2 regions of the Chromobacterium sp. genome follow, and region 1 is predicted to be linked to the other one. Evidence: predicted binding sites of a transcription regulator. Region 1 holds the regulator's gene; the other holds the start of a gene.
What was found. Region 1 encodes NrdR, which represses ribonucleotide reductase genes. Its sites were predicted from a motif close to AAANACNATATATNGTNTTT; they were not measured.

Region 1 (19,064 bases):
CGCCAGGCCGATCACGATCATCGGCAGGCTCAGCCACTGGCCCATGCTGATCACGTCGGACTGGCCGAAGATGCCGGCGTCCGGAGTGCGGAAGTATTCGCTGCCGAAGCGCGCCAGGCCGTAGCCGATCAGGAACAGCGCCGACACCTGGCCGCGCGCGCGCGCCTTGGCGCTGAAGCACCACAGCAGCGCAAACAGCGCCAGGCCTTCCAGCGCGAACTCGTACAGCTGCGACGGATGGCGCGGCAGGCCGCCGTAGTTGAGCAGGGTCACCATCAGGTCGGACGATTGCTGCGCCTGGATCAGATCATCCATCTTTGCCTGCGGAAACAGCATCGCCCACGGCAGCTTGGGATCGGCCACCCGGCCCCACAGCTCGCCGTTGATGAAGTTGCCGATGCGGCCGGCGGCCAGGCCCAGCGGCACCAGCGGCGCGATGAAGTCGGTGACTTCCCAGAAGCTGCGGCCGTGCTTGCGCGCGAACAGCGCCACGCCGAGCAGCACGCCGATGAAGCCGCCGTGGAAGGACATGCCGCCTTTCCACACCATCAGAATCTCCAGCGGATGGCTGAAATAATAGCCGGGCTGGTAGAACAGCACCTCGCCCAGGCGGCCGCCCAGCACCACGCCGACGGCGCCGTACATCAACAGATCGTCCAGCAGCTTGGAAGTGAGGAAAGCGTGGCCGCGCTTGATGCGGTAATTGCCCAGGATCAGGAAGCTGGCGAAGCCCAGCAAGTACATCAGGCCGTACCAATGAATGGCCAGCGGGCCCAGCTGGATGGCCACGGGGTCGAACTGCGGATGAATGATCATTTGTCAGCCGTGTGCGTTTGCGGTAAAAGAATGTGGACGGATTATATGGGAAAGCGTTCCCACGCGTCGCGCGGCCCACCCGCCGCCCGGCGCATTTTTGCCTTGAGCTCCCCGGCACCCGGAGCCAGGCGGCCCGGCCTTAAAGCAGGCCAGGCCTGGAGCGCCTTTCCGCCCATGTAGAGATTAAGGAATCAGCAATGCCCCAATACCGCTCCCGCACTTCCACCGCCGGCCGCAATATGGCGGGTGCCCGCGCTCTATGGCGCGCCACCGGCATGAAGGACGATGACTTCGGCAAGCCCATCATCGCCATCGCCAACAGCTTCACCCAGTTCGTGCCCGGCCATGTGCACCTGCACAATATGGGCCAACTGGTGGCGCGGGAAATCGAACGCGCCGGCGGCGTGGCCAAGGAATTCAACACCATCGCCATCGACGACGGCATCGCCATGGGCCACGGCGGCATGCTCTACAGCCTGCCCAGCCGCGACCTGATCGCCGACAGCGTGGAATACATGGTCAACGCCCACTGCGCCGACGCGCTGGTGTGCATCTCCAACTGCGACAAGATCACCCCCGGCATGCTGATGGCGGCGATGCGCCTGAACATCCCGGTGGTGTTCGTCTCCGGCGGCCCGATGGAAGCCGGCAAGGTGCAGTGGGGCAACGATATCCGCAAACTGGACCTGGTGGACGCGATGGTGGAGGCCGCCAATAGCGCGGTGTCCAACGAGGACGTCGAGCGCGTGGAGCGTTCCGCCTGTCCCACCTGCGGCTCCTGCTCCGGCATGTTCACCGCCAACTCCATGAACTGCCTGACCGAGGCGCTGGGCCTGTCCCTGCCCGGCAACGGCAGCCTGGTGGCCACGCACGCGGACCGCAAGGAATTGTTCCTGCGCGCCGGCCGCCTGATCGTGGACATCACCAAGCGCCATTACGAACAGGACGACGCCAGCCTGCTGCCGCGCGCCATCGCCACCAAGGCCGCGTTCGAGAACGCGATGAGCCTGGACGTGGCCATGGGCGGCTCCACCAATACCGTGCTGCATCTGCTGGCGGCGGCGCAGGAAGCCGGCGTGGACTTCAAGATGGCGGACATCGACCGCATCTCGCGTTCGGTGCCGTGTCTGGCCAAGGTGGCGCCGGCCACCCAGAAATACCATATGGAAGACGTGCATCGCGCCGGCGGCGTGGTGGCCATCCTGGCCGAGCTGGACCGCGCCGGCCTGATCCGTCGCGAGGTGCCCACCGTGCACAGCGCCACGCTGGGCGAGGCGCTGGAAGCCTGGGACATCTGCCGCCACGGCGAAGACAGCGAAGCGCGGCGCTTCTACCGCGCGGCGCCGGGCGGCGTGCCTACCACCATCGCCTTCTCGCAGTCCATGCGTTACCCGACGGTGGACGACGACCGCGCCGAGGGCTGCATCCGCGACCGCGAGCATGCTTACTCCCAGGATGGCGGCCTGGCGGTGTTGGCCGGCAATATCGCCGAGCGCGGCTGCATCGTCAAAACCGCCGGCGTCGACGACTCCATCCTCAAGTTCAATGGCCGCGCCCGCATCTTTGAAAGCCAGGACGTGGCGGTGGAGGCCATCCTGGCCGACCGCATCGTGGCCGGCGACGTGGTGGTGATCCGCTATGAAGGCCCCAAGGGCGGCCCCGGCATGCAGGAAATGCTGTACCCCACCAGCTATCTGAAATCCAAGGGCCTGGGCAAGGACTGCGCCTTGCTGACCGATGGCCGCTTCTCCGGCGGCACTTCCGGCCTGTCCATCGGCCATGTGTCGCCGGAAGCGGCCGAGGGCGGCGCCATCGGCCTGGTTGAAGAGGGCGACCGCATCGAGATCGACATCCCGGGCCGCTCCATCCGCCTGGCGATCAGCGATGAAGCGCTGGCGGCGCGGCGCGCGGCGATGGAAGGCAAGGGCCGCGACGCGTGGAAACCGCTGGGCCGCGACCGCGTGGTCAGCCCGGCCTTGCGCGCCTACGCGGCGATGACCACCAGCGCCGACACTGGCGCGGTGCGCGATGTGACGCAAGTAGAACACCGTTGATATTTGTCATATTTCCGTAACTCGTTTACGGATAGCATGTGGGCCGTACGGTTTTTTACCGTGCGGCCCATTGTTTTTTGCGTGGCAGCAACCATCTGCTCCTCATCGGCGCTGCGCCGCCGCCAGCCTTCCCCAGTCGCCCGTTCACGGTGACGTCTTTGTCTTGTTCATTTGTTTTCGAATCCAACAGTTCTTCCTTGTCCGTTTTCCTAAATTTTCACAAACGAAATCCGTTCTAATGCTGTTAGTCATATGTTTCGTTCGTTTAAATCTAAATGGCATGAATTGGGCTTGCGGCGCGGACGGGACGAGGCGGGCTGGAGATAGGGATAAAGGAGCGCGCGGGGAGCGTGAAACGGTGGCGGCAGGCAAGTTTCCTTGCTACACGAATTTTAATAATTTGATTGATTAACAGAAGCTTAGCGTTTGCTTAGCATGGGGCTTCGCCGAAAAAAGGCAAAAAAAATGCGCGGTACCGTTAGGTCCGCGCCAAGTCTACAAAGGAGAAATAGAGGAGAAACTATCAAGAAGCAATTGCTGCATCTCAACGAGAACGAATTATCCAGATTGCGGTATCGAGTGTCAACATGTTGTTTTTCGCAAATGTGTGAAATTATATTTTTCTGTCGCTGATCTGGTACATCGCTACTGGAATCGCCACTGTCGCGGCGCACCATGGGGGCCGCAGCTGTGCCAAAATAGCGGTTTTCCGATTGCCGCAGGATTCCCCTTCATGGACGCCGTACGCCATACCCTCCCTGATCCGCGCCAGTACCACCCGCAAGTGGCGCTGACCAATATGCTGATCCACAACGCCCAGTCGGCGTTGAACGCCAAGACCGAGTCCGACCGGGAAATGTGGTTCTCCGCAGTGCGCGACGCGATGGCCGAGATGTTGGCGCGCGGCGAACTGCTGTCCATCTCGGTGGCGCTGGCCATGGTGCCGTCTCAGCAATGCTATCAACTGGTGTGGGATGCGCTGCGCGACGCGGCGGAAAACACTGGCGGCGGTCGCGCCATCGTCTTCGCGATGCCGCTGGTGCTGGTGGCCGGCAGCAAGAACCAGACCACGCTGCCGGGCGAGATCGCCGATGTGGCCGGCCTGAACCAATTGCTGCGCGAGCATGGCGTGTTCGCCGCCGATGCCGATGTCGCGCTGGGCGGCGCGCTGCTGCATCCTGACAGCGTGGTGGGGTTGGACTCCGCTCAGCTCTATAAGCTGAACCGCGATCCGGCCCATGCGCGCGCGCTGCTGCCGCAGCAGCCGGCGCCGGTCACGGTGAAGGAAGAGGGCGTGTTCCTGCGCTATCTGCTGGGCGTGGCGATCCAGCCGGAAGGCGCCGAGCCGCCGCTGCGCCTCGGTGGCGCGGTGGGCGCTTGGGGCATGCCGCTGATGAAGTTCCTGGGCGAGCAATTGAAGGCCGACGGCGTGACGCTGTTCCCCATCGCCCGCCCGCCGATGCCGGCGATGCAGGCGATGGTGGCCGGCAACTACGCTCGCTTCGAGGTGGCGATGCAGGTGTTCGCCAGCAGCCAGATCCGCAGACTGCGCGAACTGAACCAGGAGCCGGTGGCCATCCTGTCCGCCCACGACAATGGCGAACTGCACATCACCCTGTCCGCCGCGGGCGACGAGCGCAATTGGGAAGCCTTCGTCTGGCCGCTGGCGGCGCTGGACAATGTGCAGTTGATCGAGGAAAGCTTCCGCGAACTGATGGCGGAATGCCATGTGCGCGAAGTGCATGTGCTGGCGGAGCTGCATCCGGACAGCAAGGACGGCGTGCCGCTGTTCTTCACCGCTGACGATTTGTAAGAGCCTGTTCAAAGTCTCGCGAGCAAGGGCGAGACAAGGCGAAAACGAGCGAAAAAGCGGAATGTACAAGTGGTACATGAGCATTTTGAGCTCGTACTCACCGTGCTACGCCTCACGAAGCGCAGCAGACTTTGAACAGGTTCTAAGCCTCGTCCCGCCTTGTCCGGTGATTACGCCCCGCCTTGAGCGGGGCTTTGTCATTGCGCTTATCGTTAGCGGCTAGCCGCAATCCGCCCATGGCGCGACGGCCAGCCGCGCCGCCAGGTAGTCGATCAAGGCCTGTACCCGCGCCGGCCGGCTGCGGCCCGGCGGCGTCAGGATGTAGAGCGCGATCGGGTCCACCTGCCAATCCATCATCACGGTTTCCAGTTCGCCGGCCTGCACATCCTGCCAGGCCAGGAATTCCGGCTGAAGCGCCAGGCCCAGGCCGGCGCGCAGCGCCGGCGTCAGCGCCTCGGCGTTGTTGACCCGCAGCGTCGAAGGCATTTCCAGCGCGAATTCGCCTTGCTCCGCGTGGCGGAAGCGCCAGAACTCGCCGCCGGGCGCGTTGCTGTACAACAGCGCGCGATGCGCGGACAGCTCGCGGGGATGGCTGGGCCGGCCGTGGCGCGCGAAATACGCCGGCAAGCCCACCAACAGAATGCGCACCGAGCACAGGCGGCGGGCCAGCAGGCTGGAATCGGCCAGCGAGGCGATGCGCAGCGCCAGGTCCAGGCGCTTGGCCACCAGGTCCACTTGCTCATCGCTGAAATGGAAATCCAGCTCCACTTCCGGGTGCCGCGCCATGAACTCCGGCAGCAGCGGCGCCAGGTGGGACAGCCCGAAGGACATCGGCGCGGTCACTCGCACCGGCCCGCGCAAGCTGGAGGATTGCTCGGTGATGTCGGCTTCCACTGCCTCGCCTTCCGCCAGGATGCGGCTGGCCCGCTCCAGCGCGGCGTGGCCGGCCTCGGTCAAGGACAGCCGCCGCGAGCTGCGGTGCAACAGCATGGTTTTCATCCGGGCTTCCAGGCGGGAAATCGCCTTGGACACCGTGGCCTGGGATAGCGTCAGTTCCGCGGCGGCGCGCGCGAAGGAGCCGCATTCCGCCACCTTGGCGAAAATCGCCCAGGCTTCCAGATCGGGCAGTCGTTTCATAAATAGGCAGGGATTGGATAGATTGATTCCAATTTTAGCGTTCAAAAATCAGTATGGCGCATTGATTGCATCAAAAATGGAAAGCATGCTATTCGATCCCGCTGCTTATCAGCATCAGGCCCGCTGCGTATAGTGGTTGCATCAGACGCGTCGCCGCGCAGGCGGCGCCTCGCCACAATACGGGAGGACAGCATGATAGAACATCGCGCTTTCGCCAGCCTGGGCGGAGCCCACCATGGCTGGTTGGATGCCAAGCATCATTTCTCCTTTGCCGAGTACCACGACCCGGCGCGCATGCACTGGGGCGCGCTGCGGGTGTGGAACGACGACGCCATCGCGCCGGGCACCGGCTTTCCGCCGCATCCGCACGCGGACATGGAAATCATCACCTATGTCCGCGAAGGCGCGATCAGCCACCGCGACAATCTGGGCAACCAGGGCCGCACCGAGGCCGGCGACGTGCAAGTGATGAGCGCCGGCCGCGGCATCGTGCATTCCGAATACAATCTGGAAGCCGTCGACACCCGCATCTTCCAGATCTGGATCATGCCGGAGCGGCGCGGAGGCGAGCCGTCCTGGGGCAGCAAACCGTTTCCCAAGGAGGATCGCTCCGGCGCCTTCGTCGCTCTGGCCAGCGGCATGGACGGCGACGATCAGGCCTTGCCGATCCGTGCCGACGCCCGCGTGTTGGGCGCCGCCCTCAAGGCCGGCGAAAGCGTCGATTACCGGTTGGGCGCACAGCGTTGCGCTTATCTGGTGCTGGCCCGTGGCCGGGTGGAAGTCAACGGCGTGGCGCTGCAAGCCCGCGACGGCGCGGCGATCAAAGATGAAGCGTTGTTGCGCATCGTCGCCAGCGAGGACGCCGAACTGATTCTGGTGGACAGCCGGGAGTGAGGAGATGAAAGACAAAGCGCCGGGTATCCGGCGCTTTTTTCAAACCACGCGCAGTTTGCGCGTTGGCGGTTTCTTCGATGATGGTGGGTTGGATTCCACCTTGACCACAGTTCCTTTGGAACAAGCCTCACCGAGATCATGGCTTAGCTTAGCCAAGCTGTGGGCGGTGGTCTGGGATACATAGACCCGCTTCTTGGCATTGGGTGATTTAACGCTGTTTTTCATAGCCGATATACCCCGTATCCTCAAGTCCCACGCTGTGGATGGCGCTAAAGCCCAGTTCTCGGATGAGCAGCTGATTACAGTGACAAATCCTATCATAGAACCTGCCAAGCCCTGGAGCCGGCTTGTAAAAGTACTGCCTTGTTTCAGCTATAAGCCGACTATGGTAGACAACAATTTCAAGTAAATGTTGCCCAAAACTGAAAATCTGGCGGGGGTTGTCCAGGCGCCATGAGTCCGGCTCGTAGATATGGTCGCGGTTGATAGCATCGGCTCGCATGAACTTTACCAACCGGCTTGTGCGCATATCGGGTTCAAAGTCATGCGCCCAAGTCCGGATAAAGTTACGTACCTCCTGCTCATCGTCTCCAGGCACTTCTCCCGCCAGGCTGGCAAAATACATTAGGTAGCGATAGGCGCCAAAAACAAATGGCACGACTTCGAAGAAGCCATCGGCATGATGGGCTAAGGCGACACGGTAGATATTCCCCACCCACGCGGAGCGCTGATCCGGCGTGGGCGCACCTGCGAACCACTCCGTCGGCATGGCTTGGTTTTGATCCAGCCAAAACATTCATCTTTCTCCACTGAGACGAACCATTGGAAGAGGGTGCTTGGCATTGTTGCTTTATCCAATGCTGGGCTGCAAATCGCTGTGGCTTTGTCTCCTTGCCGGTGGGGTGTGGGGTCGATGGAAGTGGCGCGCGGGCGCTTGTCGTCGCCTCTCGCAATTGCTTCACGTTAAGGATTTCGCTTCGGCATTTCGTGTAGAATGCCCGCATCGTTAACCCTTTGATGGATGAGTCAAAGATGTTCGCTGCTGACCAGACGATTGCCAAATTCGACCCCGAACTCGCTGCTGCGATTGCAGCCGAGTGCCAACGCCAGGAAGATCACATCGAGTTGATCGCCTCGGAAAACTACACCAGCCCCGCGGTGATGGAAGCCCAGGGCTCCCAGCTGACCAATAAGTATGCCGAAGGCTACCCGGGCAAGCGCTTCTACGGCGGTTGCGAACACGTGGACGTGGTGGAACAGCTCGCCATCGACCGCGTCAAGCAGCTGTTCGGCGCGGAATACGCCAACGTGCAGCCGCACTCCGGCAGCCAGGCCAACCAGGCGGTGTACTTCTCCATCCTGAAGCCGGGCGACACCGTGATGGGCATGAACCTGGGCCACGGCGGTCACCTGACCCACGGCTCCCCGGCCAACCTGTCCGGCAAGATGTTCAACATCGTCGCCTACGGTCTGAACGACAAGGAAGAAATCGACTACGACGACATGGAACGCGTAGCGATGGAAACCAAGCCCAAGCTGATCATCGGCGGCGCCTCCGCTTACGCGCTGCGCTTCGATTTCGAGCGCATGGGTCAGATCGCCAAGAAATGCGGCGCTTACTTCATGGTGGACATGGCGCATTACGCCGGTCTGATCGCCGCCGGCGTTTACCCGAACCCGGTGCCGTTCGCCGACTTCGTGACCTCGACCACCCACAAGACCCTGCGCGGTCCGCGCGGCGGCATCATCCTGGCCAAGGCCGAGTTCGAGAAGAGCATCAACAGCAATGTGTTCCCGACGCTGCAAGGCGGCCCGTTGGAGCACGTGATCGCCGCCAAGGCCGTCGCCTTCAAGGAAGCGCTGCTGCCCGAGTTCAAGGTGTATCAGGAACAAGTGCTGAAGAACGCCGCCATCATGGCCAAGACCCTGGGCGAGCGCGGCGTGCGCATCGTGTCCGGTCGCACCGAGAGCCATGTGTTCCTGGTGGACCTGCGCGCCAAGGGCCTGACCGGCAAGGCCGCCGACGCGTTGCTGGGCCGCGCCCACATCACCGTGAACAAGAACGCGATTCCGAACGACCCGGAAACCCCGTTCGTGACCTCCGGCATCCGCATCGGCTCCCCGGCCATCACCACCCGCGGCTTCAAGGAAGCCGAAGCCATCCAGGTGGCCAATCTGGTGGCGGACGTGCTGGACAATCCGAACGACGACGCGCTGATCGCCCGCGTGGCCGAGCAAGCCACCGCGCTGTGCCATCGTTTCCCGGTGTACGCCAAATAAGCCAAGCTGGTTTGGGCCGCTGAAAGACGCCCCGCGGGGCGTCTTTTTCATGGGCGGGCGATAGCGGCATTAACTTGACTGCGCATTGCTGATAACATCCATACATTGGAACCCTTAGGATTAAGTCATGAAATGCGCGTTCTGCGGCAATGCCGATACTCAGGTAATCGACTCCCGCGTCAGTGAGGACGGCAGCAGCATCCGGCGGCGGCGGCGCTGCCCGGTGTGCGAGAAGCGTTTCACGACCTTTGAAACCGCCGATGTGCGCATGCCGCAGGTGGTGAAAACCGCCGGCCATCGTTCGGAATTCGACATCGAGAAAGTGCGCACCAGCTTCCTGCGCGCGCTGCACAAGCGTCCGGTGCCCACCGCGCTGGTGGACGAAGCGATAGACCGCATCTGTCACAAACTGCTGCAACTGGGCGAGCGCGAAGTCTCCAGCCGCGAGATCGGCGAGATGGTGATGAATGAACTGGCGCGCCTGGACAAGGTGGCTTATGTGCGTTTCGCCTCGGTGTACCGCAGTTTTCAGGATGTGTCCGAGTTCTCCGACGCCATCAAGGAAATCCAGAAGTCCTCGCATTGACCGCCCGGCGGATGGCTGGAGTAGACTGTTCTATTCTTTTGTCATCACGGGTGCCCCGCATGCCTGAACCCCTGCCTTCCGATGTCACGCTGCGCGCGCCGGAGTTGTCCGACGCTCCGGCGCTGTTCGCGCTGATAGCCTCCAACCGCGACGCCTTGCGGCCGTGGATGCCGTGGGAGCCTTTGACCCGCTCCGAGGCCGACTCCCGCGCCTTTCTGGAATCCGCCGCCGTCAGCCGTCAGATCGGCAAAGCCTATACTTGGCTGGTGTTGCGCGGCGGCGAGCTGGCCGGCGTTTGCGATCTGCACTCCGTCGACACCTTGAACTGTCACGCCTTCGTCGGCTATTGGCTGGACCGCCGCCAGGTGGGGCAGGGCGTGATGCAGGCGGCGCTGACGCAAATGCTGACCGAGGCTTTCGGCCCGCTGGGCCTGCACCGGGTGGCGATAGACGCGGCGGCGGACAATCATCGCAGCTACGCGGTGGCGGAACGGCTGGGTTTCCGCTACGAAGGCGTGCTGCGCGAGTATTTGTTGTTGCAGGGCCGCTATTGCGACGCCAGGCAGTACAGTCTGCTGGCCCATGAATGGAAGTGTTGAATCATGAATGACTCCGCCGACGATCATTACTACATGCAAAGAGCGCTGCGCCTGGCCGCCGCGGCCACCCGCCGTGCCGCGCCCAACCCCGGCGTGGGCTGCGTGCTGGTGCGCGACGGCGAGGTGATCGGCGAGGGCGCCACCCTGGAAGTGGGCGGCGATCACGCGGAAATCCAGGCGATCAAGGACTGCCTGGCGCGCGGCCTGTCCCCGCGCGGCGCCACCGCCTATGTGACGCTGGAGCCGTGCAGCCACCACGGCCGCACCCCGCCGTGCGCGCGGCGCCTGATCGAGGAGGGCGTGGCCCGCGTGGCCGCGGCGATGGTGGACCCCTACCACGAAGTGGCCGGCCGCGGCCTGGCCATATTGCGCGCCGCCGGCATCGCCGCCGACGCCGGACTGATGGAAGCCGAGGCGCGGCAAGTGCATCGCGGCTTTCTGTCGCGCGTCGAGCGCGGCCGTCCCTGGGTCACGCTCAAGGCCGCCGCCACGCTGGACGGCAAGACCGCCTTGCTCAACGGCAGCAGTCAATGGATCACCGGCCCGGAGGCGCGGCGCGATGTGCACTGCCTGCGTGCTGAGCACTGCGCGGTGCTCACCGGCAGCGGCACCGTGCTGGCCGACGATCCGCAACTGACGGTGCGCGAAGTCCCCTGCGAGCGCCAGCCGCTGCGGGTGGTGCTGGACAGCGATCTGCGCACGCGGCCGGAACAGCGCATCTACCAGGGCGGCGCCACCTTGCTGGCCACCTGCGATCACCAGGCCGCGCTGCTGCAACCCTACCGCGCCGGTACGGAGATTCTGACCCTGCCGCGACAGGCCGACGGCCATGCCGATCTGCCGGCGCTGTTGGCGGCGCTGGCGCAGCGCGGCGTCAATATGCTGATGGTGGAAGCCGGCGCCGGCCTCAACGGCGCGCTGCTGCGCGCCGGGCTGGTGGATGAGATCGTGCTCTACCTGGCGCCGTCGCTGGCCGGCGATGCCGCGCGCGGCCTGTTCGCCTGGCCGCCGCTGGAGGACCTGGCGGATAAACAGCGGCTGAGCATACGCGACGCGCGCATGGTGGGCGCGGATTTGCGCCTGAGCCTGACGCCGGCCCCCCTCTCGCCGCGTTGAGAACGGCCACCCCCTGATACGGCATTGCGCCGACTGGCCGTATTCAAGCACGGCCCGCGTCGGCGCGCCTTGTCTCCGCCGTGAAACAGATTTTCTTGGCCGCTCTTGGGAAAACGCCAGCGCCGCTGTGAATCCGTCTGGAGTCTGCAACATTTCTGTCCGAAAATAAGAACAGTCCGCCCGCTGTGCCGAAGAGCGCGAGCGGCGAGGGGGAAGGCAGGACCGGAACGACATTCGGGAGGGCTGGGGAAAGGGCATGAGCGATTTGAAGGCGGCGCTGGAGGCTTATATGCGATTGCTGGCGCGTCAGGGCGCGCCGGCTCAGGTCGTGGACGAGAGGCGTCGCATTCTGGAACTGCTGCTGCCCTGGCTGGACGGCGTCGAGCGCAGCGCGGAAGGCTTCCGCGGCCCTTGCGAGCGCCTGCTGCAGGCTTGCTCGCCGGACGAACAGGTGCTGGCGCTGACCTGTACCCGCGAGTTCTATTACTTCTGGCTGGGCGATACCAAGAAAGTGGTGGAGATCACCGCGCGCAGCGGCTTTTCGGTGCGCAATGTGCGGGTGTGGCTGGAGACCGACTGGGAAAGCCTGTTGACGCGGATGGAGCGCGATGGCTTTTCTCGCTTCCCGCCGTCGCTGGGCCTCTACCTGGGCAAGCTGTTCGAGGACGGCATGTCCGAGCCGGACATCCATCTGCGCGAGCGTCTGCTCAAATCCCTGCTGTATTTATTGGACGGCCAGCCGATTCAGGGCGACAGCTTCCGCATGATGGTGGACGCGGTGTTATTGCATCTGCGCGAGGCGGAACTGAAAAATACCTTTCTGCTGCTGGTGCGCGAGTACTTCTATTACTGGCACCAATTCCCGCAAGCCGAGGCGCGCAACGCCGGCCAGCCGGCGGCTTGAGGCGGGAAGGCGAGCCTTCCCGCTTGCTGCGAACCGTCTTAGCTATTGCGCGACGGCACCTTGCCTTCCAACTCCGACTTCTGCGTTTGCGCTTGCTGCAAGGCGTGCACGCTGTCCACATGGGCGTACACATCGCAGCGCAGCGCGCCCAATGCCATCAATTGCTCGGCGTAGCTGAAAAAGCCCACCCAATAACCGCGGGCGTGGCCAGGGTCCTTGAAATCCATATCGTGGGCGATCTTGCCGAGCAGGCCCTGGTTCAGCCTATGCGGCTGGTCCTTGAAGAACTGGGCCAGGTGGGCGGCGCATTCGCGGCCATAGGCGCAGGCATCGACATAGTCGTCGGCCGGCGGCATCTGCCAGTGATGCGGCTGGCCGCGTTGCGGCAGATAACGGACGAAGGGCAGTTGGGTCGCCTGGTTTTCGTGGGGCTTGAGTCGGTAGAAACGGCGAGGGGGCAGGGTTTGGGACATGATGGTCTCCTTGGAAGAGCATGAAAGTTCCCGGGTCCCGGTTCCACGCGGGACTGGCGGGAGCAAGACTGCAAGGTTGGAACACCGGCTTCCAAGGTAACCGGCACGGCAGGGCCGTCCCTACAGTCCGCTCCCGCCTTTTGGGCGCACGCAGACTGCACGAACAAATATGGCCGCGTGCGGCCAAAGTTCGTCTTGGAAGAATGGGGTTCCAATCCCAGTGCCGGTATTCGGCCGGCACCGCGCTATTGTGGCGGCAGAGGTGGGAGGGGTCAAGGCGGCGGGGTGGGGGAGATTTGGGACACAAGACTGTCGTTTGGAACCCGACCCACATGCCAAAGTCGGTACGGCTAGGCCGTACGGCAGCTTGCACCCCTAGGCCAAGCTAATGGACGGCTGCTTGGATGGCAAGCCAGCACCATCGAGGCTTGACGCCAGGCGGGCGTTTCTGCGAATGGGGCTGTTTATCGCGGAGCCCGGCTTCTCACTGCAGTCTCAGGATATTGAGCGGCACCCAGCCGAATGCCTCGCCATCTTGCCGGCGACACCATAGCCAGCCATTCAAGGTTTTGGAGCCGAGCAGCCGCTCGCCCGCTTGGATATCCAATTCCTGTGCGGAGTAACTGTCACGGGCTAGCGCTTTGCCGTCGATGTATTCGATCAGTTGACCGGGCACCCAGCCTCCTGCGGCTTGCCCCGGTGTCTCGCAAAAGTACCAATTCTCCCAGCCTTCCGGGCCTTCATATCTTTCGCCGACCAGCAGCGGGGCACCCTTGGCGAAGCTGATGGGGGCCGAGTGCTCAGGGGTGTGGCTCTGGATGGCGATGTAGGTCTCAAAAGTCATGGTCATGGTGTCTCCTTTGCTTAGGGTTCCTGCTGACGATCTTTCGCATCTTGCCGGCGGCCTCAAGCCGGCTGCGCGGCTTCCAGCCTGGCCCGGCCCGGCAAGCCCGCGCGCCAGGCCGGCGGCGCTTCGGCGCTGGCCCAGTATTCCTCGATCTGGCTGATCAGCCCGTGTTCCAGCGTGAACAGGGAATTGGCGAAGTAGCGCGCCGTGCCGTGGTCCACCTGCGTCACCACGTGCCAGCGGCTGTCGGTCAGCAGATTGTCTTGCAGCAGGCGTATGTTCCAGCCCTCCGGATAAACGCGGTTGACGTGGACGATGGCGTCCGCGCCGCGGAAGCACTCGCCGCTGCAATGCCACAGCATCACGGCGTCGTCGCGCAGCAGGCGGCGCGCGCGCTCCCAGTCGCGGTCCTGATAGGCGAGGAAGAGTTGGGCTGCGATGGATGGCATGATCTTACCTCATGCTAGTCATGGGATATTGATAATGTACAAAATCAAAATCCTTGTCAATACGCGGCTTTGGCGGGTTTTGTGGCGGAAGTTGTCAGATCAAATAGTCTGATGGCATCATGCTTTTACGACTAGATGAGGAGACAAGATGACGCACACATCCGCCTACCAGGCATTGACCCACACTTTCGCCCGCCTGCACCGCTTTAATCACCTCGGCGCCATCGCCGGCTGGGACCAGGCGGCGATGATGCCGAGCAAGGGCAATGACGCCCGCGCCGCCGCGCTGGCGGAGTTGGGGGTGCTGACCCACGGCATCATCACCGCGCCGCAACTGAAGGAACAGCTGGACGCGGCGGAGCAGGAAAACCTGGACGAGCTGCAACGCGCCAATCTGCGCGAGATGCGCCGCGAATGGGCGCAGGCCAATCTGCTGCCGGCGGAACTGGTGGAGGCCAAGACCCTGGCCGGCGCGCGCTGCGAGCACGCCTGGCGCAGCCAGCGTCCGGCCAATGACTGGAAGGGCTTTCTGGAAAACCTGCGCGAGGTGGTCAAGCTGTCGCGCGAGGAGGGCCGCTTGCTGGCCGAGGCCAATGGCGGCAGCCGTTACGACGCGCTGATGGACAAGTACGAGCCGGGGATGAAGAGCGCGGAGATCGAGCGCATTTTCACCGAGGTGAAGTCCTGGCTGCCGGGCCTGATCGAACGCGCGCGCGCCAAGCAGGCGTCGGAAACGGTGATCGAGCCGGTGGGGCCGTTCGAGGTAGCGCAGCAGCGCGCCTTGGGCGTGGAGGCGATGAAGCTGCTGCGCTTCGACTTCGACGGCGGCCGGCTGGATGTCAGCAGCCATCCCTTCTGCGGCGGGGTGCCGGAAGACGTGCGCATCACCACCCGCTACCGCGACGATGATTTCGTCCAGAGCCTGATGGGCATTGTTCATGAAACCGGCCACGCCCGTTACGAGCAGAACCTGCCCAAGGACTGGCTGGAGCAGCCGCTGGGCCGCGCGCGCTCCATGGGCATCCATGAAAGCCAGAGTTTGTCCTTCGAGATGCAGCTGGGCCGCAGCCCGGCCTTCCTGCAGTTGATCGCGCCGTTGATCCGCAGCCATTTCGGCGAGCAGCCGGCGTTTGCGCTGGAGAATCTGCAACGCTTGTACAGCCGGGTGCAGCCGGGCTACATCCGCGTGGACGCGGACGAGCTGTGCTATCCGGCGCATGTGATCCTGCGTTTCGAGATCGAGCGCGCGTTGATGGACGGCGAGATCGAGGCCGAGGACATCCCGGCGCTGTGGGACGAGAAGATGATGGCCTATCTGGGCGTGGACACCCGCGGCAATTACACCAACGGCTGCATGCAGGACATCCACTGGACCGACGGCGGTTTTGGCTATTTCCCCAGCTACACGCTGGGCGCGATGTACGCGGCGCAGTATTTCGCCAGCCTGCGCCGCGCCGAGCCGGAGCTGGACGCGCAGGTGGCGGCCGGCAATCTGGAGCCCATCTTCAATTGGCTGAACGCCAATATCTGGAGCCAGGGCAGCCGCTGGAGCACGGACGAACTGGTGCGGCGCGCCACCGGCGAGACGCTGAACCCGGCGCATTTCAAGGCGCACCTGGAGCGGCGTTATCTAGGTGTTTGATTCGGTATGTGTGCCATGAAAAGCGCGGCTTGGCCGCGCTTTTTCATTGGGACTGACTGAAAAACGCGTGGACCGCCACGGCCAGCGCTGCCGGCTGTTCCCATTGCAGCATGTGGCCGGCGTCGGCAATCACGGTTTCCTGGAGTTGGGCGAAACAGGCGCGCCGCTGCGCCATGCTGGCGGCCACGCTCTTGGCCAGCGGGTGGTCGTCGGTGTCGCCGCCCAGCGCCCACAGCACCGGCGCGCTGATGCGCTGCCAGCAAGCCATCGCTTCTTCCAGCCGGTACAGCACCGGGTTGACCATTTTGTGGCGTGGATCGGCGCGGTAGTAGAGGCCGTCGTCGCGCTGGCGGGTCAGTTCGCGCGCCAGCCATTGGGCGCGCTCCGGCGTCAGCCTGGGGTTGCGTTCCAACAGCTTGGCGGCGACGGCGTCCAGTGACTGCAAATCGCCGAACTCCGGCGCGGCGCGGGTTTCGCGCAGCCAGCGCGCATAGCGGCCAGGCGCTTCCGCCGGCTTGGTGGCGGCCAGGCCGAAGCCTTCGGCCAGCACCAGCTTTTCTATGCGTTCGGGACGGATGCCGGCGTAGATGCCGGCGATCATCGCGCCCATGCTGTGGCCCAGCAGCTTGACCGGCTGTTGCGGCGACAGCGCGTCCAGCAGCGCGTCGAGATCGGCCAGGTAGTCGGGGAAGTAGTAGCTGCCGTCGTTCCAGTCGCTGTCGCCAAAGCCGCGCCAGTCCGGTGCCGCCACTTGCCAGCCGTCCGGCAGCGCGTCCACCAGGAATTGGAAGGTGGCCGAGCTGTCCATCCAGCCGTGCAGCAGCACCAAGAGCGGCGCGTCGCGCGGGCCCCAGCGACGCAGATGATGGCGGTGGCGATTGAGGGTCAGGGTTTCGGACTGGCTGAGGCGTTGAATCGGCATGGCGGCGCGGGTGGTTGGGACGAAAGCCCCAGTCTACCCAGAAACACGGCGAACCGGGAGGTTCGCCGTGCGGATGGGAAGGGGCTTATTGATGGATGTCGGCGCGGTGCGTCTCCTTCAAGCCCAACAGGCAGACGATGAAGCTGACGCTGTAGACGATGACCGGATACCACAGGCCGTAGAGGATGTCGCCGGTGTAGACCACCAGTGAGAACGCCACGGTGGGGAACAGGCCGCCTATCCAGCCGTTGCCGATGTGGTAGGGCAGCGACATCGAGGTGTAGCGGATGCGGGTGGGGAACAGCTCCACCATGGTGGCGGCCAGAGGGCCGTAGACCATGGCGGCGATCAGGCTGAGCAGCACCAGCACCGCCACCACCATCGGGTAGTTGATCTTGTCCGGGTCGGCCTTGTCCGGGTAGCCGGCCTGCTTCAGCGCGGCCAGCAGCGCGGCCTTGTCGAAGCCGGTCAGCGTCTGTTCGCCCACCTTGATCTGGGTTTCGCCGCCGGCGGGCGCCGCCTGGCGCTGATAGGGCACGCCGTTCTTGGCCAGCAGGGCCTTGGCCTGGTCGCAGCTGGTGCTGAGCTTGGCCTTGCCCACCGGGTCGAACTGGAAGCGGCAGCTGGCCGGGTCGGCCACCACCACCACCGGCGCCTGGCGCGCGGCGTGGGCGATGTCCGGGCTGGCGTAGGCGGTCAGCCATTTGAAGGCGGGAAAGGTCAGCAGCGCCGCCAGCAGCAGGCCGGTCAGCATCACCGGCTTGCGGCCGATGCGGTCGGACAGGTAGCCGAAGTAGAGGAATAGCGGCGCGGCGATCAGCAGCGACACCACCAGCAGCTGGGTGGCGATCTGCGAATCGACCTTGAGGATCTGGGTGAGGAAGAACAGCGAGTAGAACTGCGCGCAGTAGAAGGTGACCGCCTGGCCGCCATTGATGCCGAACAGCGCGGTGAGCACGATGCGCAGGTTTTGCCAGTTGGTGAAGGATTCGGTCAGCGGCGCCTTGGAGTGCTTGCCCTCGGCCTTCATTTTCAGGAAGGCCGGCGATTCGTGCATCGACAGCCGGATCCAGGTGGAGATGGCCAGCAGCACCAGCGACAGCAGGAAGGGCAGGCGCCAGCCCCATTCGTTGAAGGCCGGGCCGGTGAGCTTGCGGCAGGCCAGGATCACCAGCAGCGACAGCAGCAGGCCGGCGGTGGCGGTGACCTGGATCCAGCTGGTGTAGGCGCCGCGCTTGTGGTCCGGCGCGTGTTCGGCCACGTAGATGGCCGCGCCGCCGTATTCGCCGCCTATCGCCAGGCCCTGCAGCATGCGCAGCAGCACCAGCAGGATGGGCGCGGCGATGCCTATGCTGGCGTAGCCGGGCAGCAGGCCCACCAGGAAGGTGGACACGCCCATGATCAGGATGGTGGCGAGGAAGGTGTATTTGCGGCCTATCATATCGCCCAGCCGGCCGAACAGCAGCGCGCCGAACGGGCGCACCAGGAAGCCGGCGGCGAAGGTCATCAAGGCGAAGATGAAGGCGGTGGTGTCATTGACGCCGGCGAAGAACTGCTTGCTGATCACCGCCGCCAACGCGCCGTACAGGAAAAAATCGTACCACTCGAAAACGGTGCCCAGCGACGAGGCGAAGATCACTTTGCGCTCGGAGCCGCTGATCGTGTGTCCCGCCGTGGCGGCGGGCGTCAGGGTGCTGCTCATGGTGCTGTCTCCTCTTGGTGTGGCTTTGCGACAAGTTGTGGGGCGGGAAGTGGGCTTCCTCTGTTTGGGTGGATTCCGATGCCGCGCGGCGCTCAGTCCGGCGCGGCGCGGTCTTGCAAAATCATGCGGGCGGCTTTTTCCGCGATCATCAGCGTGGGCGAGTTGGTATTGCCCGAGGTGATGGCGGGCATGATGGAGGCGTCCGCCACTCTCAGTCCGGATAGTCCGTGAACGCGCAGTCTGGCATCGACCACCGCCTCGGTATCCTGTCCCATTTTGCAGGTGCCGACCGGGTGGAAAATGGTAGTGCCGATGCGGCCGGCGGCGGCGGCCAGTTCCGCGTCGCTCTGGGCGGCGGGTCCGGGCAGGTATTCTTCCGGCTGGTAACGCGCCAGCGCCGGCGCGGCGACGATGCGCCGGGTCAGCCGCTGCGCGGCCACCGCGACGGCGAGATCCCGCGGGTGGCTGAGGTAGTTGGGCTGGATCAGCGGCGCGGCGTCCAGGCCGGCGCCGCCGATGGCGACCCGGCCGCGGCTGAGCGGGCGCAGGTCGCACACCGAGGCGGTGAAGGCGGGAAAGGGGTGCAGCGGCTCGCCGAAGCGTTCCAGCGACAGCGGCTGCACATGGTATTCCAGGTTGGCGCGCGTCTGTTCCGGGCCGGATGCGGCAAACGCGCCTAGCTGGCTGGGCGCCATCGCCAGCGGGCCGCTGCGCCGCCACAGGTATTCCCAACCCATGGCCAGCTTGCCGCTCCAGCTATTGGCCAACTGGTTGAGCGTGCGCGCGCCGCTGACCTTGAACACCATGCGCAGTTGCAGATGGTCTTGCAG
Region 2 (11,098 bases), on a different contig from region 1:
CAGCAGGAACTGGCGGCATTCCGGGCTGGTGATCTGGCGGTAGGTGCCCAGCACGATGTTGTTGGCGGCCAGGGAGTCCGCGGTCACGAAGAAGCCGAGGTTGCGCTTGACGATGCGCATTTCGTCTTCGGTCAGCTGGCCGGTTTTCCACTGTTCGATGTCGCGCTGCATGTTCACTTCTTGCGGCATCCAGTGGTTGGCGCATTGGGCCAGGTATTTTTCCCATGCCCATTTGTGTTTGAAGGGCACGAGCTGGTTGACGTCGGTGGTGCCGTTGATCACTTTTTTGTCCACCACGTTGACGCGGCCGGCGGCGTTGGCGCCCGCGGAGGGGGCGGCCGGTTTGGTTTCGATGGTGTCGTCAAAGTTCAGCATTAAGGGCTCCTGTCTGGATTTACTCCGCGTCCGGCGCGGTGATTTGGGGTGGCAGCGGCTGCTTGTCGCCAGCCAGGCTGGGGCTGAGCGGCAGGCTGCTTTTGCGCAGTATTTGTATCTGGCGCGGCGCGGCGGCGATTGCCGGCACCGGGTCCAGGTCCACGTGCAGGCTGCCCAGTTTGCGGTAGCCTGCGTCTTTGCCATGTTCGCCATGGCGGGCGATACAGAATGCGGTGGCGCTCATGAGCGGTGTCCTTTCAGAAGCGCAGCTGTTGGCTGAGGCGGTGGATCAGCTGGCGTTCGCTGCTTTCCTCCTGCTCCACTTGGTTGCCGCGCGGCTGCCGCAGCTTCAGCAGCTGGCGGTATTGCCGGTTGGCTTGTTCTATGTCTTGCTTGAGCAGCTCTATTTGCTGCTGCAGTTCTTCCGGCTGGCAGTACACCACCAGCGCGTCCGCTTCCACCCAGGCTTTGCGCCACACTTTCTGGCGCGGCAGGCGGCGGGCTTCGTTGAACAGGTCCTTCCATTCGCAGGGCGGGGCCTGGTTCAGCGTCAGGTACATATTGAACAGCACAAACTGCTTGTCGGGGTTGTGGGTTCTTTGTTCGCAAAACCCGTTGATCCGGATGTTTTCAAACGTTTGCATCTGACCTCCTGCTGAAGCCTGGCTGGTGGCGGCGGGGCCGTGGGCCTCGTCTTCCTGGAAACCGCTCAACACCCGCCGCGCTTGCTTGCTTGGCCTTGAGCTGTTTCCGTCCGCCCGCATCGCGGGCCGGCGGCGTTTCCATCCCGAAGCCGCCTGGGGGCAAGCGGCTTGAGGCTGGGTACTGTTTACCGTTGCGGCGCGTCCTGGTACTGCACCAGGCCGTAAATCTTCCATTTGCCGTCCACCCGTTTCAGGTGGTAGCCGGTGCAATATTCCCAGGCCGGCTGGTCCTGGCGCTGCACGGTCCAGCGCACGCGGGCGCTGGCGGCGTCGGGGCCAAAGCTCAACACGCTGTCCAGCTGGTGGCTGGCGCTGAGAAAGCCCTGGCTGCGGTACCACGCCAGCAAGGCGGTGGTGGTGTCGCGCAGCGATGCCATGTCTTCCCAACTGCTCAGGTCGCCCTGATGGATGGCGGTGAAGGGCACGGTGAAGTGCGCGCTTACCCGGGCCACGTCCAGCTGGCTGTAGCCTTTGGCGTAGCTGTTGAAAAACGCCTCTATCTCCATCCGGTTTCCCCTGAGAGTGGGCCGCGCGGTTTGCCGCCGCGCGGGTCGCTGCCGGTGTTTCCGGGCCGCTTTGGGCACACGGGCAAAGGGAGGCCGGGGTGCGGGGCCAATTCAACGCCGGCGGCGGGCAGGGGGCTGTGAGATGGAGCCTGGCCGGGGCCAGGCTGGGCCAGCCCTAAGGGGCCGGCCGTTCAAGCCAGGATGGCTGCTTCCGCCTTATTGGCAGCTCTCGCAATCCGGGTTGTCGATGCTGCAGAACTTGGCGTCGGTGGCCGGGGTGTTGTCCACCACGGCTTCCGGTGCCGCGGCCGCTTGGCCGTGGCTGTTGGACACCGCGTTCAGTTCGCCGCCGCGGCCGGTGGATTTCTCGGCGCTGGTGGCGGCCAGGGTGCGCAGGTAGTAGGTGGTTTTCAGGCCGCGCAACCAGGCGTGCTTGTACAGCTCGTCCAGTTTCTTGCCGGAAGCGCCCGCCATGTACAGGTTCAGGGACTGCGCCTGATCGATCCACTTTTGGCGGCGGGAGGCGGCTTCCACCAGCCAGCGCGGGTCCAGCTCGAAGGCGGTGGCGTAGATGGCTTTCAGTTCGGCCGGCACGCGGTCGATCTGGCCCAGGCTGCCGTCGAAGTACTTGAGGTCGGCCACCATCACTTCGTCCCACAGGCCGGCGGCTTTCAGATCGCGCACCAGGTATTCGTTGGTGACGGTGAATTCGCCGGACAGGTTGGATTTGACGAACAGGTTCTGGTAGGTCGGCTCAATGCTCGCCGATACGCCGATGATGTTGGCGATGGTGGCGGTGGGCGCGATGGCCAGGCAGTTGCTGTTGCGCATGCCGTGGGTTTTCACGCGTTCACGCAGCGCGTTCCAGTCCATGCGTTCGCTGCGGTCCACTTCCAGGAAGCCGCCGCGTTCGGCCGCCAGCAGGTTGATGCTGTCGTGCGGCAGGATGCCGCGGTCCCACAGGCTGCCCTTGTAGGACGGGTAGCGGCCGCGTTCTTCCGCCAGTTCGGTGGAGGCCCAGTAAGCGTAGTAGGCCACCATTTCCATGGATTCGTCGGCAAACTCCACCGCGGCGTCGGAGCCGTAGGCCACGCGCTTCTGGTGCAGGCAGTCCTGGAAGCCCATGATGCCCATGCCCACCGGACGGTGTTTCAGGTTGGAGTTGCGCGCCTTCTTCACCGGGTAGAAGTTGATGTCGATCACGTTGTCCAGCATGCGCAGGGCGATGCGGATGGTGCGCTGCAGTTTTTCGGAATCCAGGCTGCCGTCCGCCATCAGGTGGGCGGACAGGTTGACGGAACCCAGGTTGCAGACCGCGATTTCGTCCTCATTGGTGTTGAGGGTGATCTCGGTGCAAAGGTTGGAGCTGTGCACCACGCCCATGTGCTGCTGCGGGCTGCGGATGTTGCACGGGTCCTTGAAGGTCATCCACGGGTGGCCGGTTTCAAACAGCATGGTCAGCATTTTGCGCCACAGGGACAGCGCCGGAATGCGCTTGTACACCTTGAGCTCGCCGCGCTCGCCCATGGCTTCGTATTCCTTGTAGCGCTTCTCGAAGGCCGCGCCGTACAGGTCGTGCAGGTCCGGGGCTTCGGACGGGGACAGCAGGCTCCAGTCCGCGCCTTCCATCACGCGCTTCATGAACAGGTCCGGAATCCAGTTGGCGGTGTTCATGTCGTGGGTGCGGCGGCGGTCGTCGCCGGTGTTCTTGCGCAGCTCCAGGAATTCTTCAATGTCCGCGTGCCAGGTTTCCAGGTAGGCGCAGACGGCGCCCTTGCGCTTGCCGCCCTGGTTCACCGCCACGGCGGTGTCGTTGACCACTTTCAGGAACGGCACCACGCCTTGGGATTTGCCGTTGGTGCCCTTGATGTGGGAGCCCATGGCGCGCACGGAGGTCCAGTCATTGCCCAGGCCGCCGGCAAACTTGGACAGCAGGGCGTTTTCCTTGATGCCTTCGTAGATGCCGTCCAGGTCGTCGGCAATGGTGGTCAGGTAGCAGCTGGACAGCTGGCTGCGACGGGTGCCGGAGTTGAACAGGGTGGGGGTGGACGACATGAAGTCGAAGCTGGACAGCACATTGTAGAACTCGATGGCGCGCGCTTCGCGGTTCACTTCGTTCAGCGCCAGGCCCATGGCCACGCGCATGTAGAAGGCCTGCGGCATTTCGATGCGGTTGCCGTCCACGTGCAGGAAGTAGCGGTCGAACAGGGTTTGCAGGCCCAGGTAGCCAAACTTCAGGTCGCGGTTGGCGTCCAGCGCGGCGCCCAGTTTTTTCAGGTCGTATTCGGCCAGCTTTTCATCCAGCAGTTCGGCGTCGATGCCGTTCTTGATGAAGGTGGGGAAGTACAGCGCGTACTGCTTGGCCATTTCTTCCTGGCTGACGGCTTCGCCCAGGATTTCCAGGCGGATATTGTTCAGCAGCAGGCGGGCGGTCACGTAATCGTAAGCCGGGTCCTGCTCGATCATGGAGCGGGCGGCCAGGATGGCGGATTTGTTGACTTCGTCTTCGCTGACGCCGTCGTAGATGTTCTTCAGGGTTTCGCTGAGGATGGCGTCGATATCGATGCCGGCCAGGTTCTGGCTGGCGGATTCGATGGTGGCGCGCAGGCGGGCGATGTCCAGCGGCAGCTTGCGGCCGTCCTTGCGCACCACGTTGATTTGCACCTGGGTCAGCGCTTCGCCGCGGGCGGCGCGCTCTTGGGAGCGCTGTTCGCGGTACAGCACGTAGGCGCGGGCTACATCATGCTCGCCAAAGCGCATCAGCGACAGTTCCACCTGGTCCTGGATGTCTTCGATGTGGATGGCGCCGCCTTCCGGCTTGCGGCGCATCAGGGCGCTGGCCACTTGCTCGCTCAGCTGGGCGACTTTTTCGCGCAGGCTGGCGGAGGTGGCGCCTTGATGGCCCATGACGGCCAGGAAGGCCTTGGTCATGGCGATGGAGATCTTGACGGGTTCGAACGGCACCACCGCACCGTTGCGACGGATGGTTTTGTACTGGCTGAAATCGGCCTTGGGCGCGGCTGCGCGGCCGAGTTCTGCGGCGGTCTGCCCTTCAAAGGTGGTCAATTGCATGTAGCCCTCGATAAGGTGGGTGGTTGCGTCCTTCCGTTACTGCGTTTCCCGAGGGGCAGGCCGGCTGTGGACAAATCTGTTGAAAAGCTGTGCGCGAGCTGTGGGTAAACACAATATGTATTGTTTGTAGCTCGAGACACACCCAAATTCTAGTGTTGAGTATGGGGCAGTACAAGTCTTGACAGCGGGAGATTTAACGGCAGATTTGCCTGGGATTTATGGCGAAAGCCCGTGGTTGCTGGCTTTGCGGGGCGTGAGATTTTTTTTTGTCCAGTGGACACATTTCACTGTGTAGTCAAAAAACCTTGTTAGAACAAGCCACAGCGGGGGCGGCATTGTCCATCACTAGATGTTGTGGATTTGCATCATAACGCAGCGGCTAGGCCGCGGCAGCATGGTTTGCCATGGCGTGTTGGATTTTTGGCTTGTCACGGCCTGGCAATGAAAACCCCCGCCGGAGCGGGGGGGGGGAGGGGCGGCGAGGCCGGGCGCGACGCTTACTCCAGCCAGATCAGGCTGGCCATGCGTCCGGTCTGGCCGTCGCGGCGGTAGGAGAAGAAGCGCGCGCGGTCTATCACCGTGCATTCCTCGCCGCCGTAGATCTGCTCCACGCCGGCGGCGTTCAGGCGCTGGCGCGCCAGCGCGTAGATGTCGGCCAGGTATTTGCCGTCGCCGATATCGCTGAAGGCGGCCGCGGCGGCGGGATCGCGTTCCATGAAGGCGGCGCGCACTTCCGCGCCCACTTCAAAGGCGTCCGGGCCGATGGCGGGGCCGAGCCAGGCCATCAGCCGCGCCGGGCGCTCGTCGCAGGCGGCCACGGCGGCTTCGATCACGCCTTCGCACAGCCCGCGCCAGCCGGCGTGGGCTGCGGCCACCACGCTGCCTTCGCTATTGCACAGCAAGAGCGGCAGGCAGTCCGCGGTCATGATGGCGCACACCGCGCCGCTTTGGCGGCTGAAGCTGGCGTCGGCGTCCGGCGGCGCGGCGGCCACGGTGGCCGCGTCCACCACCGTCACGCCGTGCACCTGGTTCAGCCAGGCCGGCTCCGCCGGCAGTTGTTGGCGCAGCAGCGCGCGGTTGGCGGCCACCGCGGCCGGGTCGTCGCCCACGTGCTGGCCCAGGTTCAGGCTGTGATAGGGCGCGGCGCTGACGCCGCCGTTGCGGGTGGTGATCAGGGTGCGCACATTGGGCGGCGCCGGCCAGTCGGCCTCCAGCCAGTCCGGCGCCTGCTCGGCGGGCCTGTCAGCGGACATAGATCACCTCCACGTCGCCATCGTCTTCGTCGTCCTCATCGTCCCAGTCCTCGTCTTCCGTCTCGTCCTGCAACTGCGGCAGCGGCGCGGCGTCGGCGGTGTCGCCGTCTCCGCGCAGCACGTCCAGCAGGTGGCGCAGGTCGTCCGGCAGCGGCGCTTTCCAGTTGCGCTCCTCGCCGCTGGCCGGGTGCACCAGGGTCAGCGAGTAAGCGTGCAGCGCCTGGCGGCCCAGCGCCTTGACCACGGCGGCGATGTCCTCGTCCATCTTGTGGCGCAGATTGCCGTAGATGGGGTCGCCGGCCAGCGGGTGGTTGGCCTCGCGCATGTGCACGCGGATCTGGTGGGTGCGGCCGGTTTCCAGCTTGCATTCGATATAGGAGTGGCTGGCGAAGCGCTCCAGCACCCGTACATGGGTGATGGCCTGCTTGCCGCCGAATTTCAGTACCGCCATTTTCAGGCGGTTGTGCGGGTCGCGGCCCATCTGGGTTTCTATGGTGCCGTCAAACGGCACATTGCCGTCGGCGATGGCGCGATAGATGCGCTTGACGGTGCGCGCCTGCAACTGGCGCACCAGTTCGGTCTGCGCCGGCAGCGTCTTGGCCACCACCATCAGGCCGCTCGTGTCCTTGTCCAGGCGGTGCACGATGCCGGCGCGCGGCACTTGGGCCAGCGCCGGGCAGTGGTGCAGCAGGCCGTTGAGCAGGGTGCCGCTCCAGTTGCCGGAGGCGGGGTGGACCACCAGGCCGGCCGGCTTGTTGATCACCAGGATGTGGTCGTCTTCAAAAATGATGGGCAGGTCCATGGCTTCCGGCTGGAAGGCCATCTCCTCGTTGCTGCGCATCAGGGTGACGTCCAGTTTCTCGCCGCCCAGCACCTTGGTCTTGGGCGCGGCGGTCTTGCCGTCCAGCAGCACATGGCCGTCCTTGATCCATTGCGTCAGCCGGCTGCGCGAGTATTCCGGCATCAATTTCGCCAGCGCGGCGTCCAGCCGTTCGCCGCCCAGCGACAGCGGAACATTAAGTTGTTGTGTAGCGGATACCTCGTTTTCTGAGATATCGCTATAATCGTCCGGGTCAAAGTAAGGATCAGTCATGAAAAGATACGTTGTCGCTGCAATGTTGGTGATGGGGCTTGCCGGTTGTGCAACCACGGAAACCTACGATGAGACTCGCGGCTGGACCGTGGAAAAGCTGTATTCGGAAGCGCATGATGAGTTGAACAGCGGCAATTATACCCGCGCTGTCAAGCTCTACGAAACGTTGGAAGCGCGTTTCCCTTACGGGCGCTATGCCCAGCAGGCGCAGATGGATCTGGCGTATACCCATTACAAGGATAATGAGCCGGAGCAGGCCATCGCCTCCGCCGACCGCTTCATCAAGCTGCACCCGACCCACCCGAACCTGGACTACATCTATTATCTGAAAGGCCTGGTATTTTACAACGATGATTCCGGTCTGCTGGCCAAGTGGGCCGGTCAGGACATGAGCGAGCGCGATCCGCGCGCCGCGCGCGAGGCCTTCACCGCCTTCCGCGAGCTGGTGACGCGTTTCCCCAACAGCATCTACAAGGAAGACGCCTCCAAGAAAATGGACCGGCTGCTGGATGCGCTGGGCGGCAACGAGATGCATGTGGCGCGCTACTACATGAAGCGCGGCGCGTATCTGGCGGCGGCCAACCGCGCTCAGGGCGTGGTGAAGAGCTATGCCAACACCAAGTACCAGGAAGAAGCGCTGGGCATCATGATGGCGGCTTACGACAAGCTGGGCATGACGCAGCTGCGTGACGACGCCAAGCGCGTGCTGGCGCTGAACTACCCGAACAGCCCGTATCTGCGCGATGGCTGGTCCATCGAAGAGATGCCGTGGTGGAAGCTGTGGAAATAAGCCGGCTTTGATCCGCGTGAAAGCCCCCGGAATCCGGGGGCTTTTTGTTTGATGTCGGGCAGGCGCAGCGGGTGACTGGTTTGAGGGCGATGTCTTTGGGATGATAGTATTTCGTGTTTTAAGTCGATAATCATAATTAGTCATGTCCAAAACCTTCGCTTCCCTCTTGGTGCTGGCCGCTTTGTGCGCGCCGGTTGCCGCCGCCACAAAACCTGATTTTGTCCTATTGAAAGCGCGTTACCCGGAAAAGCTGTCCTATGACGGCTCGGCGCAGCTGCTGAGCGCTGGCGATGGTGAGCTGAGCGATTCCGTGATGGGCTTGATCGACGCGCTCAAGCTGCGTTTTCCCTGGCATGAGCTGTGGGCGCTGCGTTCAAACAATGGCCTGACCTTGCGTCAGGGCCGAACGGAGGCGGCCCTGCCTTTGCCCAAGGGCGGCTATTTCACCAGCAGCTATGTGGCGATGTCGCGAGACGGCCTGACCTTGGCTTTTGGAAGCGGCCGGGATGGCAAGCTGGAGGCGGTGCGTTGGCGGCGCGGCGGCGCGCTGGAGACGCTGGTGCCGGCGGGCCAGGCCTGGCTGTCCGGTGTCACCGACATCAGCGCCGACGGCCGCACGGTGATTGGCTGGCTGCTGAGCGACGAAAAGGCGATGCTGCGCGGCTTCCAATGGGTGGAGGGCAAGGGGTTCAGCTTGTTGCCGGAACCCATGAGCCTGCCGCTGGCGCTGAGCGCGGACGGGGGCGTAACGGCTGGTCTTGCCTTGCGCGGCAATATGGACATGCTGCGGCGGATGCGGTGGATGCAAGATTTCATGAACGAAAGCCCGCTGATGAGCGAGAGCGAGGTGACCAAGCTGCAAGTTGCCGGCGTCCATCCGGTGAGCGGGGATGTGGCCGGCTCCTTCAAGCATGCCGACACCGGCGTTTGGCACGGCTTTGTCTGGAACTTGGACGAGGGCAAGCCTAGCCGGCGCGAGCCCTTGCCGTGGCCTGCCGCGGCGGAAGGCAAGGCGGCTGACGCGCAACGCGAGGCGCAAGTGCTGGCCTGGGCCGGCATGAGCCGCGAGGATGGCAATATCTTCATGGAGAGCGACGCCGTGCGTTGGCGTGCGGGCGAGGGCGTCAGCGTGATCCGCGCCAAGTCCGTGTTGGAGGGTTTGTCCGCGGATGGGCGCACGGTTTTTGTGTCCTTTAATCGGGAAAGCGACCATAGCCGCGCCTTCGTGCAAATCTCGCCGGAGGGCGAGGTGGATCTGGAGGCGGCGGTGCGCGCGGAAACCCACAAGGAGAGCCTGGGGATGCTCTTGCGCTCGGTCTCCGAGGATGGCCGCTCTTTATGGCTGAACTCGTTGACGGCAGACGGGATGTTCCCGCTGCGCTTGGAAAACGGCAAGCTGGCGCCGTTCCCGCCGGTGATCGACGATCTGACGCTGACCGCTTTTAGTCAGGACGGCCGCGTGGTGGCGGGCACCTCCACCCAGCCGGAGCGGGGCGGCTACGCCACTTTGCGCTGGCATTTTGGCGCGCCGAAGACGCAGCGCCTGTTCTGCCCGGGCGAGGCGAGGAGCAGCAGCCATATCGTCATGTCCGGCGACGGCAAGGTGGTGGCGGCGGGCCAGGAGAAGCACGGCAAGGTGCATACTTGCCTGTTCGGGTCTTTGGATTAAGAAGCTGCTCAAAGGGCTGCTACGCTTCGGAGGCCCGCGCCGCCTTGACTCCCAGGCGCGTCATGTCACAATAGCCGCGCGCCGCAGCAATCGCGGCGCTCGGGATTGGCCTCTCGAAATGAAGAACCTGGTGGGCGTGCTTCGCAGCACGTCCGCTTGTCATTGCCATGCCTGATCCGGGCGGGCCATGGCAAGGGCACCTTTCATTAGGTGCGCCGGTGTTTGGGTTCTTCTCCGGTAGGCCAACCTTGTCATGTGCCCGCCTTGCCGCTTTCGCGGCTTGGCGCTACTTGCTCAGGAGGCTGCAATGACGAAGTCTGCTCGCAATCAACCCTCTCTTTCCGCATCCCCCTCTGGCGTCCGCCGGATCATCGATGCTCCACAACAGCCGGCCATGCCGCGCTCGCTTTACCATTTCATCGCGCTGGAAACCAAGGAAACCCATCTGCCCTTTGTCCGCTATCTGCCGGGACGTACTTACCCGCATTACTGGCAGCCGGAAGAGGTCGCGGATTACGAGGCCGCCTGCGTGCTTGGCCGTCAGTACGCCGCGCACCTGGCGCAGTTGCTGAAAAGCAATCAGCTGCATATCGGGCGCGGCTTGTTGCATCGCATCGCGCGCGACATCGATTACAGCGACCGCAGCCACCGCCGCGGCCTGCGGCTGGGCTTTTTCAACTATCTGGAGGTATTGCTGGGCCTGGCCGGGCGGCGGGTGAGCCTGGTTCGGCACGTGGAAGCGATGCATCAGGTTCACCGTGGTCTGGATGCGCTGGCGCGGTTGGAGCGCAAGCGTAGGGGCTGATGCAAATGACGACGCCCCGCCGAGGCGGGGCGTTGGGATGAGTCGCGAGTTTATTTCTTTGATATGTTGATTGTTGTCAGCTTATGTTTTGTGAATATGCGGGTTTTTGAATGCGCAGGGCCATGGTTATGATTTCGTCTTGAGCACGCCAGGCGGGGCCGGCGCGCATTTGACGTCTATTAACCTGGTGTGGATGAAACATGAAACTGAAAGTGTTGGCGCTTGGCCTGGCATTGTGCGCTGCTGGCGCGGGCGCGGCGGAGTTTGAATGGCTGGACACGGGGCTGACGGATTGCACGGGGCGGGATGTGGGCAGTACCAGCGGCAGCGTTCCGGATAATCATTATGCGGCAAGCGGCATGACCGCCGTGTGTTGGGACGGCAAGGTCTATTCAAACCGCAACAGCCCCGGCGTTGCGTTCTGCACCTACAAGAATGTCAGCCGCACTGCCTGCGTGGGCGGGATCAATACCGGCAAGGCGTACAGCGCGGCGCCGGTCAAGGAGTTCGCCTGGGAGGAGAAGGGCATTGGCGACTGCGCCGGCCGCGATGTGAACGCGAGTTATGGTTCCAGCTTGCCCTCCAAGGCGCTGGCCACGGCGAGGACGATAGCGGTGTGCTGGGATGGCAAGACTTACAACAACGTCAATAATCCGGGGCAGGCGTTCTGTACTTACAAATCGGCAACGGTGGAAAGCTGCACGGGCGGACGCAACCCCGGCTGGGTGTACGCGCCGGCCAAGGTTGCCGCGATGAAGTGGCAGGCTGGCGGCATTGGCGATTGCACGGGGCAGGATTATGCGCAAACCGATGGCAAGACGCCGCATCCCA

Region 2: ACE3QM_RS22140 (ribonucleoside-diphosphate reductase subunit alpha) is a predicted target of NrdR. The motif match lies at 4,764-4,783, and genes of this name have one in related genera.

What each region holds. Positions count from the first base shown of each region.
Region 1 is NZ_JAYSGF010000040.1:7,801-26,864, reverse strand. It holds gene lgt (prolipoprotein diacylglyceryl transferase) at 1-816, opposite strand, end outside; gene ilvD (dihydroxy-acid dehydratase) at 1,014-2,870, shown strand; gene ACE3QM_RS18490 (hypothetical protein) at 3,604-4,683, shown strand; gene ACE3QM_RS18485 (LysR family transcriptional regulator) at 4,903-5,820, opposite strand; gene ACE3QM_RS18480 (pirin family protein) at 6,013-6,714, shown strand; gene ACE3QM_RS18475 (hypothetical protein) at 6,719-6,898, shown strand; gene ACE3QM_RS18470 (hypothetical protein) at 6,923-7,510, opposite strand; gene glyA (serine hydroxymethyltransferase) at 7,747-8,994, shown strand; gene nrdR (transcriptional regulator NrdR) at 9,122-9,580, shown strand; gene ACE3QM_RS18455 (GNAT family N-acetyltransferase) at 9,640-10,179, shown strand; gene ribD (bifunctional diaminohydroxyphosphoribosylaminopyrimidine deaminase/5-amino-6-(5-phosphoribosylamino)uracil reductase RibD) at 10,183-11,295, shown strand; gene ACE3QM_RS18445 (hypothetical protein) at 11,552-12,199, shown strand; gene ACE3QM_RS18440 (hypothetical protein) at 12,238-12,672, opposite strand; gene ACE3QM_RS18435 (SH3 domain-containing protein) at 13,157-13,522, opposite strand; gene ACE3QM_RS18430 (hypothetical protein) at 13,579-13,968, opposite strand; gene ACE3QM_RS18425 (carboxypeptidase M32) at 14,117-15,610, shown strand; gene ACE3QM_RS18420 (alpha/beta fold hydrolase) at 15,654-16,532, opposite strand; gene ACE3QM_RS18415 (MFS transporter) at 16,618-18,234, opposite strand; gene ACE3QM_RS18410 (GMC family oxidoreductase) at 18,327-19,064, opposite strand, start outside.
Region 2 is NZ_JAYSGF010000072.1:81-11,178, forward strand. It holds partial or broken gene ACE3QM_RS22120 (ribonucleotide-diphosphate reductase subunit beta) at 1-375, opposite strand, end outside; gene ACE3QM_RS22125 (hypothetical protein) at 395-619, opposite strand; gene ACE3QM_RS22130 (hypothetical protein) at 633-1,019, opposite strand; gene ACE3QM_RS22135 (nuclear transport factor 2 family protein) at 1,205-1,585, opposite strand; gene ACE3QM_RS22140 (ribonucleoside-diphosphate reductase subunit alpha) at 1,802-4,657, opposite strand; gene pgeF (peptidoglycan editing factor PgeF) at 5,155-5,910, opposite strand; gene rluD (23S rRNA pseudouridine(1911/1915/1917) synthase RluD) at 5,900-7,003, opposite strand; gene ACE3QM_RS22155 (outer membrane protein assembly factor BamD) at 7,002-7,793, shown strand; gene ACE3QM_RS22160 (hypothetical protein) at 7,936-9,462, shown strand; gene ACE3QM_RS22165 (hypothetical protein) at 9,857-10,267, shown strand; gene ACE3QM_RS22170 (hypothetical protein) at 10,468-11,098, shown strand, end outside.